DNA from 2 places in the Oceanobacter sp. 3_MG-2023 genome. Region 2 is predicted to be linked to the other one. Evidence: riboswitches for the same ligand, from Rfam matches in the RefSeq annotation. Region 2 holds a riboswitch; the other holds the start of a gene.
What was found. Region 2 has a riboswitch for thiamine pyrophosphate ahead of Q8W32_RS02065 (TonB-dependent receptor). Riboswitches for the same ligand answer to the same signal wherever they lie in the genome.

Region 1 (7,015 bases), on a different contig from region 2:
ATGGCTTGTGCCATCGACACATCGGCCTGCATACCCGCTCCCGCCGAACAGTCAGACGCTGTAATTGACCAGATTCTGGCGCGTTCGGACGGTGCCTTGGGTGTGCCGCAATAACATTCTGAAAAAAGCGTTGTCACGCGTCGTTTACCTCCTTGAAAACGTTGTGTATTAAGAACTTGTCTGGTGCCAGAAAGGCAACCCGAGCAGCGGTGTTGACGGGCTGGCTTGCGGCCGCTCGGTCATTAACCCGGCTTCGTAGGCCATACGCCCACCGGAAACAGCCGCAGCAAACGCAGAAGCCATGGCCACTGGTTGCTCTGCCTGGGCCACGGCGGTATTCAGCAGCACGGCATCAAAGCCCAGCTCCATGGCCTGCATTGCCTGGGATGGCTTCCCCAGCCCGGCATCAATCACCATAAAGGCTTCCGGCAAACGTTGCCGCAAACGTTTCAGCCCTTCCGGATGTTGTAGACCACAGCCACTGCCAATAGGTGCCCCCCAAGGCATGATGCCAACGCAACCGGCATCCAGTAAGCGCTGACACAGCACCAGATCTTCGGTGCAATACGGTAATACCTTAAAGCCCTGGGAAACCAGCTCGCGGGCGGCTTCCAGCAGCTCAAACGGATCGGGCTGGAGAGTATAGTCATCTCCCATCACTTCCAGCTTGATCCAGGATGTGGCAAACAATTCACGGGCCAGCGTTGCCATCAGAATCGCTTCTCTGGCAGTAAAACACCCGGCCGTGTTTGGTAATAACCGGGCACCCGTCCGACTGGTCGTTTCTTTCAGCAAGGCCCAGTGACCGTTATCTTCAATATTGCGAGCCGTCTGGCGACGTAATGCCACCGTCACAAAGCCGGGGCTGGCAGCGGTGATCGCTTCGGCCATCAGGTCTGGCGAAGGGTATAATGAACTGCCCAGCCACAATCGTCCGGCAATGTCCTCTTCGGCCAGTGTTACCGTCTGTTTTACTGTTGGTACGATCATGCATCACCCTCCTGTCATTGCGCCCAAGATATCAACCTGCATACCATCAACCAGTGCCAGCTCATGATATTGGCCCTGATGGATCAGGCGCTGGTCCACGGCAACCACAAAATTGCCCGCGGCAGCAGCGAACCCTTGTTGCTGCAGCAGCTCATCCAACCGTAATACACTCACTTGTAACCATTCTCCGTTGAGGCATATCTTCATACTGCGGCCTCCGCTGTTGCGCTGGTCTGACGACTGGCCGCCGCTAGCGGCATCAACCCCAGCGGTACCTGATACTCTTGCTGCAAACGGTCGAGAAGCGCCGGCGACAATAAAAACCCATGGCGGTACAAACCATTCACTGCCAGCGTTCCGGCAGAGCGGGTGATTTCAGGTTCATGGTGGCTCAGTGCCGGGCGTAAATTGGAGGCCAGCTCCAGGATGCGGGCTTCTGCCAACGCTGGTGACAAGGCATACAGGGCACTGAGCATTTCCAGCGCTGAGCGCACACTGACGGGAGATCGATCAGAGCTTTCAATTTCAGTGGCCCCCAAGATGTAGCGCCCCTGCTCCTTGGGAACCAGATACAGATGGTATTTGGGGTGCAGTAATCGTACCGGCCGCTGAATTTCAACATCCGGTGCCTCAATCCAGATTACCTCGCCCCTCACACCGCGCACTTGTGACCGCCAACGCTGGGCGCCAACACCACAGCAATCAATCCATAACACTGCCGGATAAGCCTGTTGGTTCACATACCAATGGCTGTGCGCGTCTTCAGCAACGTAATCAACCGGACTATTCAGACTGATTTTTCCACCAGCGGAAATAATGGCCCGATGTAACAAAACCAATAGACGGCGATTTTCCAGATGACCTTCCGGCATCAGCCAGAGGCCGCGCCGGAATTGCTCCGACAAGTGCGGCTCCAGCGCCTCGATTTGCTGGCGATTTTGCCAGGCAATACCCTGCTCGGCTCCAACATGATGCCGTGCAAGGCATCGCCCCATATCATCCAGCAGACCATTATCGGCGGGATGGGCCACCATCAGAGTCCCTCCCCGGCAAAAATCGATCGTTTCCCCAGTGTCGGCCGACAACGCCTGCAACAAGGTTGGCCATAGTTCCAGCGACTGCAATCCCATCCGGAAAAGATTCGGGCTACAGAGCGGCAACTCACTGTAGGGGGCCACCATGGCGGCGGCGGTATGTGCCGCGGCCCGGGGAGTTGCTGGTGCGAGGGGCTCTTCCTCACTGGCTTCAAACAGGTGTACCCGATAACCCTGACGTGCCAGTCGCCAGCCAATCAGGCTCCCGATCAAGCCAGCTCCGGCAATACAGATTTCGGCTCCGGAGGCTTTCCACGCCTCCCAGTCATACTCGCAGCGGTTATGCATTATCCAGTGCCTCGTCAACCTCGCTCATCTGATCGGTGCTACTGGCGGGATGGTAAAGCTCGCTGCCTTGCTGGCGAAATTCTTCAGCCTTGTCGGCCATCGCTTGCTGGGCTTGTTCCGCGTTAGCAGCGTCTCGTACTTCCTGGGATATTTTCATGGAGCAAAACTTGGGGCCACACATGGAACAGAAATGCGCCAGTTTATGGCCTTCTTTTGGCATGGTTTCATCGTGATAGGCCCGGGCTGTCTCCGGGTCCAGCGCCAGGTTGAACTGATCCTGCCAGCGAAATTCAAACCGTGCTTTGGACATGGCGTTATCGTGTATCTGGGCACCGGGATGTCCCTTGGCCAGATCCGCCGCATGCGCCGCGATGCGATAAGCCATCATGCCCTGTTTGACATCTTCCTTGTTGGGCAAGCCCAGATGTTCCTTGGGGGTGACATAACACAGCATGGCGCAGCCGTACCAACCGATCAGGGCGGCGCCAATGCCGGATGTAATGTGGTCGTAACCGGGCGCAATGTCAGTGGTCAGCGGTCCCAGGGTATAAAACGGCGCTTCCTGGCAATGCTTTAATTGCTCATCCATGTTCTCCTTGATCATATGCATTGGCACATGACCAGGCCCTTCGATAAAGGTCTGCACATCGTGCTGCCAGGCAATTTTGGTCAGTTCGCCCAGGGTGTGTAATTCGGCAAACTGGGCTTCATCGTTGGCGTCTGCAATCGAACCGGGGCGCAAGCCATCCCCCAAAGAGAAACAGACATCGTAGGCTTTCATGATGTCGCAGATGTCTTCGAAGTGACTGTACAGAAAGCTTTCCTGGTGATGTGCCAGGCACCACTTGGCCATAATCGAACCACCTCGGCTGACGATGCCTGTTACCCGCTTGGCGGTCAGTGGAATATGTGCCAGCCGCACCCCGGCATGGATGGTGAAATAATCCACCCCCTGCTCAGCCTGTTCGATCAAGGTATCGCGGAACAATTCCCAGGTCAGGTCTTCTGCGATGCCTCCGCATTTCTCTAACGCCTGATATAGAGGTACGGTACCAACAGGCACCGGCGAGTTACGCAGAATCCATTCACGGGTTTCATGAATGTTTTGCCCGGTCGACAAATCCATAATGGTGTCGGCTCCCCAATGGGTTGCCCATACCAGCTTTTCCACTTCATCGGCAATGGAAGAGGTAACGGCCGAGTTGCCAATATTGGCGTTGACCTTGGTACGGAAATTACGGCCAATAATCATCGGCTCGCTTTCCGGGTGATTGATATTATTCGGGATCACCGCCCGTCCTCGCGCAACCTCATCACGAACAAATTCCGGGGTAATCAAGGCAGGAATATTGGCACCCCAGCTTTGCCCCTGATGCTGCTGTGTCAGCGCATCGGCTAACGCCTGCTCGGTCAGCCCGAGGTTTTCACGGATGGCAATGTATTCCATTTCCGGGGTGATAATCCCCTGCCTGGCATAATGCAACTGGGTGACATTGTTGCCCGGCAAGGCACGCCGTGGCTTGCGTTCGGTTTTCATACGCCACTGCTCGTAACGCAAATCCATATCGCGGGTCTGGCTGAAATATGAGCTGGACTGGGCCAGCACTTCCGTATCGGAGCGCTCGTCAATCCACGGTTGCCGCAGTGCGGACAAGCCTTTGGCAAGATCCAGATCAAGCGCCGGATCACTGTACGAGCCCGACATATCGTAAACCCGCACCGGTGGATTATGCTCGGTGTTGCCATCACTCAATTGGGTAGGCGTCAGCTCAATTTCCCGAACTCCGACCTGTATATCGTCCCGGGAGCCCTGAATATAGACCTTGCGTGAGGCCGGATAACTCAAGCGATCCAGCTGCGCCTGGGTCAGTGGCGACTCGGCATTGGCGGTATTGCCGTGTGTTTTGTCGTGTGTTTCATTGTTGGCGGAAGCCATACTTGATACCTCTCTGAATATGGAAAGGATCAGGCAGGCAGCGGTACAAGAAAGAAAAGAGGCGGGTCATGGCCGATCACGTATCAGGTTCAGCCGGGCGACTGATACCTTCATGCAGAACCCAAACATCCATCACAGTAAAAGGATGCCGGATCATACGTGACTTTTCTGTTCCCTACGCTGGCACTAACCAGATCAGGTTCAACGGGATCCGCAATTGCGATCTCAGCCTCCAATGAGGCACCCCGACAGAATGTTCGAGCAGATTAAACGCTATTTATGACGGCGACAAGCCTTCTACGCCAAAAGAAGCACTCAGCAGAAAATGTGCCCGGGCCGTGGCAATCGGTTGTTGCCGGTCACTTTGCCAGGCAGTGATAGCCACATTGGCCACTCGCACCCCTTGTCGCCAGATCTGGCAATCAACCAGGGTATCCTGATCGCGCCCGGCCCGTAGATAGTCCAGCGAGAAGTCGATCAGTTTGGGCAAACCCATGGGTTCCGCACGGATCAGCACCTGAATCGAGGCTGCCAACTCCATAAATCCACCGATCACGCCACCGTGAATGGCTGGCAATAATGGATTACCAATATTGTCCGGGTTCCTGGGTAAGCGAAATAATAATTCTCCCTCTTGTTGCAATACTTCGGCACCGATAACCGCCGCATAGGGAATCGCATTCATCAAGGATTGATAGTCTCCACTGGCGCGGGCATATTGGACCTTGCTGGCAAAATCATCCTGCTGGGTGGTCGTTTGATCCGTCATCCGTTGTCTCCCTGAATACCCGTTGCCAGCGCATTGGCCGGTTGCAAATGCGTCAAGCGCATAAACGTTGCATTGCATTTGGCGATCACTTCACCATCATCGGCCTGCACCACCCGACAGTCGGCAAACACCACCGAGGCAGTGACCCGCTGCACACTGGCGTGAGCCAACAGGTTCTGACCGCTGCGAGCCGAACGCATATAATCCACCCGCAAATCCAGCGTCGGGCACAACTCAAATCCCGGCAAGGCGTTGACTACCGCGGTGCCACAGGCAGTATCCATCAGAGTCGTCAAACTGCCGCCGTGCAAGGCTCCGGTGATCGGATTACCAACCAGTTCAGGCGCATAGGGCAGCATCATGACCAGCCCGTTGGCATCCGCAGAAACCAGAGAGATACCCAGTACCTGACAATGTCGCAACACCGAGATAAAACGCGCTGCGCGTGCAAAACGCTCGGCGTCAGAAATCGGCTCGACGGTTTCATTATTGCCCATAATTCACTCGTCTCTTTTATAATTAACTTTTTGGAATAATACCCAAGATAGTCCACCACGCAAGACATCCATGCCAACCATGCCTTCAGGTCAACACCAATCGGCCCCGGCACCATCCAGCGCTGCGGTAAAACCAGTCCCCTTGCTCACTCTGACGGTTGTTGACAGGTTCGTCATATCCCTGTCACGGCCGGAATCTACCGTCAGGTTTTCGCGACAGGAGCAAGAGGATGAACTGGTGGCAACATGGAGTCGTTTATCAAATATATCCACGCAGTTTTCAGGACTCAAATAATGATGGTATTGGCGACCTGCAAGGACTGATCAGCCGCCTCGATTACCTTAATGACGGAACGCCGGATTCGCTGGGTATAGATGCTATCTGGCTCTCACCTGTCTACCCGTCACCGATGCTGGATCTTGGCTACGACATCTGTGATTACCAGGCTATTGACCCGGTATTTGGTACCCTGGCCGATTTTGACCAGCTGCTGCAACAGGCCCATCAGCGTGATATTCGTATTATTCTGGATCTGGTCGCCAACCACACATCGGATCAACACCCCTGGTTTATCGATAGCTGCCAACCTGGATCCAGCAAGGCCGACTGGTATCTCTGGCACGATGGTAACACCCGTCCGAATAATTGGCAGGCATGCTTTGGTGGTTCTGGCTGGAGCTGGCATCCCGTCAGAAAAGCCTGGTATTTTCATTCGTTCTTGCCCCAACAACCAGACTTGAACTGGCGTCACCCTGAGGTACAGCAAGCGATACAAGCCGTGATGGAATTCTGGCTGGCCCGCGGCGTCGATGGTTTTCGTCTCGATGTGGTCAATCTTTTTTACAAGGCCAGAGACCTGCAGAACAACCCGACAGATTGGCTCAAACCGGCACGGCCTTACGACCGTCAGAGACATATTCACGACCGGGACCAGCCAGAAATGCACGAGCTGCTCAAACAGATGCGCTCGTGGGTTGATCAGTACCCGGACCGCATGATGGTCGGAGAAATATTTATCGCCGATTCAGATGATGCCAGCCTGCCCGCCAGCTACTGCGGCAATGGTGATGAACTGCACTTGGCGTTTAATCTGGCTTTTTTGCGGGCTCCATTTTCAGCCCGAGCATTCCGTGCCGTCATTCATCAGTGGATCGACTTGCTAGGGCACGAGAACTGGCCGAATTACACCCTCAGCAACCATGATATCAAACGCCATATCAGCCGTTATGCCGCTCACTCAGACCGCACCCAGGCTGAACAACCACCTCACAAGCACAGCCTCGAACGGGCACGTCTGCTGGCGATGCTGCTGCTGACACTACGCGGTACACCCTTTTTGTATTACGGTGAAGAAATTGGCATGCCGGAACAACCGGTTTCCCTGCCCCAGCGACAAGATCCGGTGGGCAAACGTTACTGGCCCTTTCACCCTGGCCGCGA
Region 2 (7,015 bases):
AGTCCAGTTGGCGAGCCGCACGATGCAGCTCGTCGAGCTCGGTCACCAGCCGGGGCTGGTCGATCATGCCCTGTACGCCATACCAGAGCACCGCAAAATAGTGCTCTTGCAGCAAGGCCCGCTGCCAACCCTTCCCCATGACATCAATGCCAAACAGAGCACACCACTGCTGTTGCTGCTCTGCTTTCATGTTGGCTGATACTGCCAACCCGGCAATATCCCAGCAAGGATGGCCCACCGCGGCATATTCCCAATCGATCAGAATCCAGCGTCCCTGATGCAAGCGCCAGTTAAGCGGGTTCGGGTCCATATGACACAGCGCCCGTTCTGGCCCTGGCGCCTCGGCCAGCAAGTGCTGCAACGGTAATCGCTGCTGGCTCCAGTCTCCGGGCCAGCGAGCTTCAATGGCACGCCAGTAGTGCTCGGCCTTGACCGCCACATGCAGCTCAGGCAAATCTGGACCGAAGGGCAAAGTATGAAGCCGGGTCAGTTGTTGCGCCAGTATGGTCATCAGTTCAGTGCTGATGCCACCGCGCATACACTCCGACAATTCCGGGCCATCGGCCCGGTCGACGATCCAGTAACTGTCATCGGCACTGCGGTAACGTATCCGGGGTGCCAGACCAGCCTGGGCGGCCCGCTGTTGAATGCGGTATTCGGTTTCACGACAAATATCCAGCGACTGGCTGTTGGCTGCACTGAGCCGTACCACGTATTCGCCAGAATCCAGAGTCAGTGCCCAGCTGCGATTGGTCAGGCCGCCGGTCATCAACACCATGTCATCCACACCAGGGGCGTGATCACACAGGTCCCAGTTCTGCCATTCCGCCAGAATATGCTGACACTGAGCGTCGTGTGGCGGCTCAGTGCAGGGGAGAAACAGCCAGCTCAAACTTGCTGCCAATCGGGTGCATCCCGATGGTCGTGCCGCACACTCTGGTCACGATAATCCTTATGCCAGACAAACCAGCCGATGGCAGCCAGCACCACATAAATAGCCATCAGGGTGGCGGTCAGATACAACTCACGGTCGATATACAGATAAATCGCCACGGCATCGATCACAATCCAGTAAAGCCAGTTTTCCAGCACTTTACGAGTCACCATCCAGGTAGTGATCACCGCGCCCCAGGTGGTAAAGGAATCCAGATAGGGCATGACCGCGCTGGTATTACTGTGTAACAAGGCACCACTCACCAGTGTCAGCCCAGCAATGGCCGCCAGTGTCAGCATATGCTGTGTCAGGTTCCAGCGCTGGATTGGCAGTTCTTCGGTGGTTTCATCCGCAGCGGAATGCTGCCAGGCCCACCAGCCATAGAGGGCCATCAGCAGATAATAGACATTCAGCGCCGATTCCATCAGCAAGCTGACATCCCAGAACAACCAGCTGAAAATGGCAGTACTGCCAAAGGCCGCATACCAGCACCAGTTACTCTGACGCATGGCCAGTACCAGATAAGCAAGCCCCAGCACCACGGCAATGACCTCGGGGAGACTTTGGGCAGCCAGAGCAGCTGTCATCTGGCTCACTATGTTATCCATCGGATTGGATTACCTCGGAGTTGTCTCGCACAACCAGAGCAGCGCCTTATGGGCGTTACAGGATCGTGGCGATGGTTTGGTGTCTGTGGTTCTGGTCTTGGTCGTGCTGGTTCAGCGGCTCTGGTCGTGGTGTCAGTACAGCGGTTGATCACCGCCGCCGAGGCATCCAATCCTGTTCCCACAACACCCCTTAAACCTGGCCCTCAAACCCAACCCCCAAGCCTAGCCGTGTGGCTTGAGCGCAGGGTCCAGATTCACACCCGGGATCATCTTATAGACAAAAATGGCTTTGCCATAGGTTTCGAACGAGTGTTTCATTTCTGCGGCAATGGTATTCATGACCAGATCGTAGTCACCAAACACCTGGGTGCACATGGTGTTGCACACCACGGTCAGTCCTTCGGTCCCTTGCAGACGCTCGATAAAGTCTTTGATCGCGGGGATATATTTGTCTGCCAATGGGTATGCGCTGATATCAACGGAAAGTTCCATACGGTACTCCTGAGATTAGGATGGAATTACGGGAATAAAGCATAGGCCAGTCAGCAGTGACTGGCCTGAATAAACAACCGGTCAGAAATAGTATTTGCCTTCCACGCCAACCAGTCGCGGGTCGCCATACTGTACCCAGCGCTCGTTGGTGTAGCCGTCACGGGGGTCATTACCAAAGTGGAAACCACGGACTTCCTGCTCGACATCGGTCAGGTTACGGCCGTACACGGCCAGCTGGTAATTGCTACCATCATACGCCACCCGGGCATGCCACATGACATAGGCGGTGGATTCTTCATAATGACTGTCGGAAAAGTAGAAGCTGTCTTTGGCTTCGTTTTCCAGTACCAACGTCAGGCCGTTGCCAACCGCATAAGCCAGACTGTTGGCAAAGCTGTATGTCGGCGACTGAGCCTGCTCACGACCGTTCATGCTGAAGGTGCCATCGGCGGTTTCGTACTGATAGTCGATAAACTTGGTTTGTAACCAGCCACCACTGAAAGTCCAGTTCAGCTGTTCACTGAGTGCCCAGTCGGTTTCCAGTTCCAGACCGTAGTTAACCCCTTCGGCGGCGTTGGCCAGATAGTCCTGGAAGCTGATACCGCTGTTATCTTCGTTTTGTACCGCCAACGAACTTTTGACTTGCTGGTCTTTACGCTGAATATAAAAGGCCGCTACACGAGTGCGTAAGGTGTCGTCGAGCAGGCTGGATTTTAATCCGGCTTCCAGCGCATTATTAAACTCGGTATCGAAAGTGCGATGGTCTTCGCTGATGTCTTGGTCGGTATTCACCCCACCGGCTTTATAACCACGCGCCAATGACGCATAAGCCAGCTGGGTGCTATTAAGCAGGTATTCCAGCGCCACTTTACCGCCCCACAAGCTTTCAGTGCGGTCATTGTTAATGGCGTTACTGTCGTCATAGTCGGTGTTCCACTGTTCACTGCGCACACCCGTCGTTACCACCAGGTCGTCACTGGCTTGAACGGACAATTCACCATAGACCGCCGTGGAAGCGGTGTTGAGGTCACTGAAAAAGGTCTCCGTATTCCAGGTATAGAAGCGGGTCATATCTTCTGAGCGGGTCATACGATATACACCCACAACCCAGTCGGTCGAACCGGAGAACAATTGTCCTGCTTCGGTAGAGGTCAAGCGCACGTCCAGTTCACGACGGCGGTGGTCGCGCAGATACTGGTCAGTAGAGCTATACCCTCCTTGATTGGCCAAACAAGTGCCCGGCGTTACACAGATGTTGTCGGTGGTGCCATCGTATTCGCCATAAGCCCAATCTTCGTCGTAGCTGTATTCGGTGTTGCCGTTGCTGCCAGAGGCATGCACGCGCAGATCAAACGCCTCGGCCATTTCCGATGTCCAGGTCAGGGCGGCGGCATGGGTATTCTGCCGATCAACACCCGGATTATCGGAATAGGTGGTGCGGTTATTATCGAGAGAAAAGGCATCAAAGCCGTTATCCACATCGATATACAACCAGGTCAGTGCCAGGGTATTACGTTCATCCAGCGCCAGATTGCCTTTCAGACGTACCAGCTGTTCATCGATATTGTTGGTGTCATCACGATCGAGGTAAGCGTTGTGAATATACCCATCCGAGCTGTTCTGATGCGCCGACAAGCGCATATTCAATCCCGGGCCGACTTCCCCTGACACCACGGCACCGAGGGCTTTGGTGTTGTAGTTACCCAGTTTGCCCGACACCATGCCTTCAAACTGTTCTGTTGGATCATTACTTTCGATATTGATCATACCGGCCAGGGCATTGGCACCAAAACGGGTGCCTTGTGGGCCGCGCAAGACCTCGACCTGCTGCACATCAAACAAACCTGCACCACCGCCCAGCCCGGTCATGTCGATGCCATCAACCCGCAAACCCACCGATGGGTTGACCGGGTCCACATACTGGCTGCGTTCACCAATACCGCGAATCTGGAAAAAACGCCCCCGGGAAGCACCGGAAGTGAAGTTGACGTTGGGAGCCAGCGCCAGCAGGCTTTCGAGATGATCCGCCGAGCGCTGTTCAATAGCAGCCGCACCAACAACGGTCGTTGCTTCCGGAATGGACTGGACATCGGTCTGGCGAAAATCCGCCGTCACGACCACTTCTTCCATGGCAGACTGGTCGGCATACGTTGGCAGGGTGAATACAGCCGCGGATACGGCCAGGAATAAAGGTGTCTTGCGACATATCATTGGGTCTGTCCTCTTAAATAATTCAAAAAGGAGACCCGGTTTGGTGTACAGGATAACGCGTAGGTCGCTAATCCATTTAGCAACAAAAAGACTGTCGATATGCCAGGAATAACTCACAGCACTCGCCCATTCCTACGCCGGTACTAACCGGATCAGGTTCTAGGGGTTTATGCCATTTGGCAAGTCTCAGGCTGATCAAGCCACCCCCTGGGACGCGGCCATTATACGGATATTCCATCGGATACCAATCCTGCACCGGATTTCGTTCTTGCTGTCACATTCTTTTACTTGAATTACGCCGTCATCGTCTCAATCTTGTGGTCATAATGAGAGTTCATATTTGCGCCTAATTCATTCCACAGGAGGAATATCATGTTGCGCATTATCCTGTTTTTGGCCACCAACCTGGCGGTGATTCTGGTCGCCAGCATTACCTTGTCGATTCTCGGCGTTGGCAGCTACTTTTCACAACAAGGGCTGGATTTTGGCAACCTGCTGATATTCTGTCTGGTGTTTGGTATGGCGGGTTCTGCCGTGTCCTTGCTGCTGTCCAAGTGGATGGCCAAGCGCGGCATGAACGTCCAGGTAATCGAATCTCCCCATAACGCCAGCGAGCAATGGCTCGTCAGCACGGTGCAAGAGCTGGCCGACAAGGCTGGAATCGGCATGCCGGAAGTGGGGGTGTTCAACTCTCATCAACCCAATGCCTTTGCCACCGGCTGGAATCGTAACGATGCTCTGGTGGCGGTTTCAACCGGTCTGCTACAACGCATGAGCAAAGACGAAGTAAAGGCCGTGCTGGGCCATGAGATTGGTCACGTTGCCAACGGGGATATGGTGACGCTGGCTCTGATTCAGGGGGTAATCAACGCCTTTGTGATGTTCTTTGCCCGTATTATTGGTAATTTTGTCGACAAGGCTATTCTGAAAAACGAAAACGGTCCAGGCATCGGCTTTTTTATCGCCACATTTGTATCCGAAATTGTGCTTGGCATCCTGGCGTCGTTTATTGTCGCCTGGTTCAGTCGTCGTCGTGAGTATCGTGCCGATATTGCCGGGGCTGACCTGGTCAGCCCGGTCGCCATGATCAATGCGCTGGCACGGTTACAGGAAAGTTATGACCAACCCAGCGAGTTGAATGGCGAGCTGGTCGCCTTTGGTATTGCTGGTGAAGGCAAACTGGCAGCGCTGGCCGCGTCTCACCCGCCACTGACAGATCGTATCAACGCCTTGCGTCAGCGTTACAGCGTCTGATCACCTGATCACAACAATGGCTGGCCACAACGCCAGATAACCGTGTCATCAAAAACGCTGGCCACAAAAAAAACCGCCCCTCGCAAGAGGGGCGGTTTTTTTTTGTATCAAACAATCGCCAGATCAGATATCAGCAATCGTTTTTAACGGGTAGTTGGCAGGCATTGGGCCTGCTGCTACACCGGTTTCAATCGCAGCTTGTGCAACGGCAAAAGACACCGCGCCCAACAGACGGGAATCGACTGCTTTCGGAATGATGTATTCGCGACCAAAAGCCAGAGACTCCAGACCGTATGCATCCAGCACTTCCTGGCTCACTGGCTCTTTCGCCAGACCCGCCAGCGCCTTGGCTGCTGCCAGTTTCATTTCTTCGTTGATGCGCTTGGCACGTACGTCCAGAGCACCACGGAAAATGAACGGGAAGCCCAGTACGTTGTTTACCTGGTTCGGATAGTCAGAACGACCGGTTGCCATGATGGCATCAGGACGCGCTTCCCATACGATTTCCGGCATGATTTCCGGTACCGGGTTGGCGCAAGCAAAGATAACCGGATCGGCTGCCATGGCCTTGATCTGTTCACCAGTCACCATATTAGGACCAGACAGACCAAGGAAGATGTCCGCGCCATCCAGTGCATCGTCAATGGTGCGTTTGTCGGTATCGACAGCAAACATGGCTTTGTACTGGTTCAGGTCATCACGACCGGAATGGATCACGCCCTTGCGGTCACACATAAAGATGTTTTCTGGTTTCATACCGGCCAGAATCATCAGCTTGGAGCATGAGATTGCTGCAGCACCGGCACCGACGACACACATTTTAGCGTCTTCGATTTTTTTACCAACAACTTCCAATGCGTTCATGGCACCGGCAACCGTAACGATTGCTGTACCGTGCTGGTCATCGTGGAATACCGGAATATCGCACTGTTCGATCAGGGTGCGTTCGATTTCAAAACACTCAGGTGCCTTGATGTCTTCCAGGTTGATGCCACCAAAAGTAATCGCTATGCGACGCACGGTATCGATAAAGGCTTGTGGGCTTTCGCTTTCCACTTCCAGATCGATAGAGTCAACGCCCGCAAAACGTTTGAATAGCAAAGATTTGCCTTCCATGACGGGTTTGGATGCCAGTGGCCCCAGATTTCCCAGCCCCAGAATGGCGGTACCGTCAGTAATCACGGCAACCAGATTCCCTTTGCCGGTATATTTGTAGGCATTTTCAGGGTCGGCAGCAATTTCCTTGACCGGCTCAGCCACACCTGGGCTGTACGCCAGCGACAAATCGCGTGAGGTGGCGGCAGGTTTGGTCAGTTCGACACTGATTTTGCCCGGTTTGGGAAATTGATGATAATCCAGAGCTGCTTGCTTGAGATCTTCTGACATAGTGCTCATCCAGTCGTTTTTTTTGTGGTGTTAATATCCCTGGGCTCGACGCATAACGCGTTGTCCAATTAGACAACAATTGCGAAAGGGGCACCCTTAATAGCAAAAAGCCCCGGGTATTTCCACTATA

Region 1: linked by a shared signal. The riboswitch ahead of thiC (phosphomethylpyrimidine synthase ThiC) and the one ahead of Q8W32_RS02065 (TonB-dependent receptor) in region 2 are both predicted to bind thiamine pyrophosphate.

The regions. Positions count from the first base shown of each region.
Region 1 covers NZ_JAUYVX010000014.1:82,039-89,053, forward strand. Annotated here, with positions in the region: gene Q8W32_RS13310 (thiamine phosphate synthase) at 1-137, opposite strand, end outside; gene Q8W32_RS13315 (thiazole synthase) at 169-990, opposite strand; gene Q8W32_RS13320 (MoaD/ThiS family protein) at 994-1,197, opposite strand; gene Q8W32_RS13325 (FAD-dependent oxidoreductase) at 1,194-2,372, opposite strand; gene thiC (phosphomethylpyrimidine synthase ThiC) at 2,365-4,308, opposite strand; TPP riboswitch at 4,464-4,566, opposite strand; gene Q8W32_RS13335 (PaaI family thioesterase) at 4,586-5,077, opposite strand; gene Q8W32_RS13340 (PaaI family thioesterase) at 5,074-5,574, opposite strand; gene Q8W32_RS13345 (alpha-amylase family glycosyl hydrolase) at 5,805-7,015, shown strand, end outside.
Region 2 covers NZ_JAUYVX010000002.1:30,214-37,228, forward strand. Annotated here, with positions in the region: gene Q8W32_RS02050 (phosphotransferase) at 1-904, opposite strand, end outside; gene pnuC (nicotinamide riboside transporter PnuC) at 889-1,521, opposite strand; gene Q8W32_RS02060 (hypothetical protein) at 1,765-2,034, opposite strand; gene Q8W32_RS02065 (TonB-dependent receptor) at 2,116-4,245, opposite strand; TPP riboswitch at 4,358-4,463, opposite strand; gene htpX (protease HtpX) at 4,618-5,499, shown strand; gene Q8W32_RS02075 (malic enzyme-like NAD(P)-binding protein) at 5,623-6,885, opposite strand.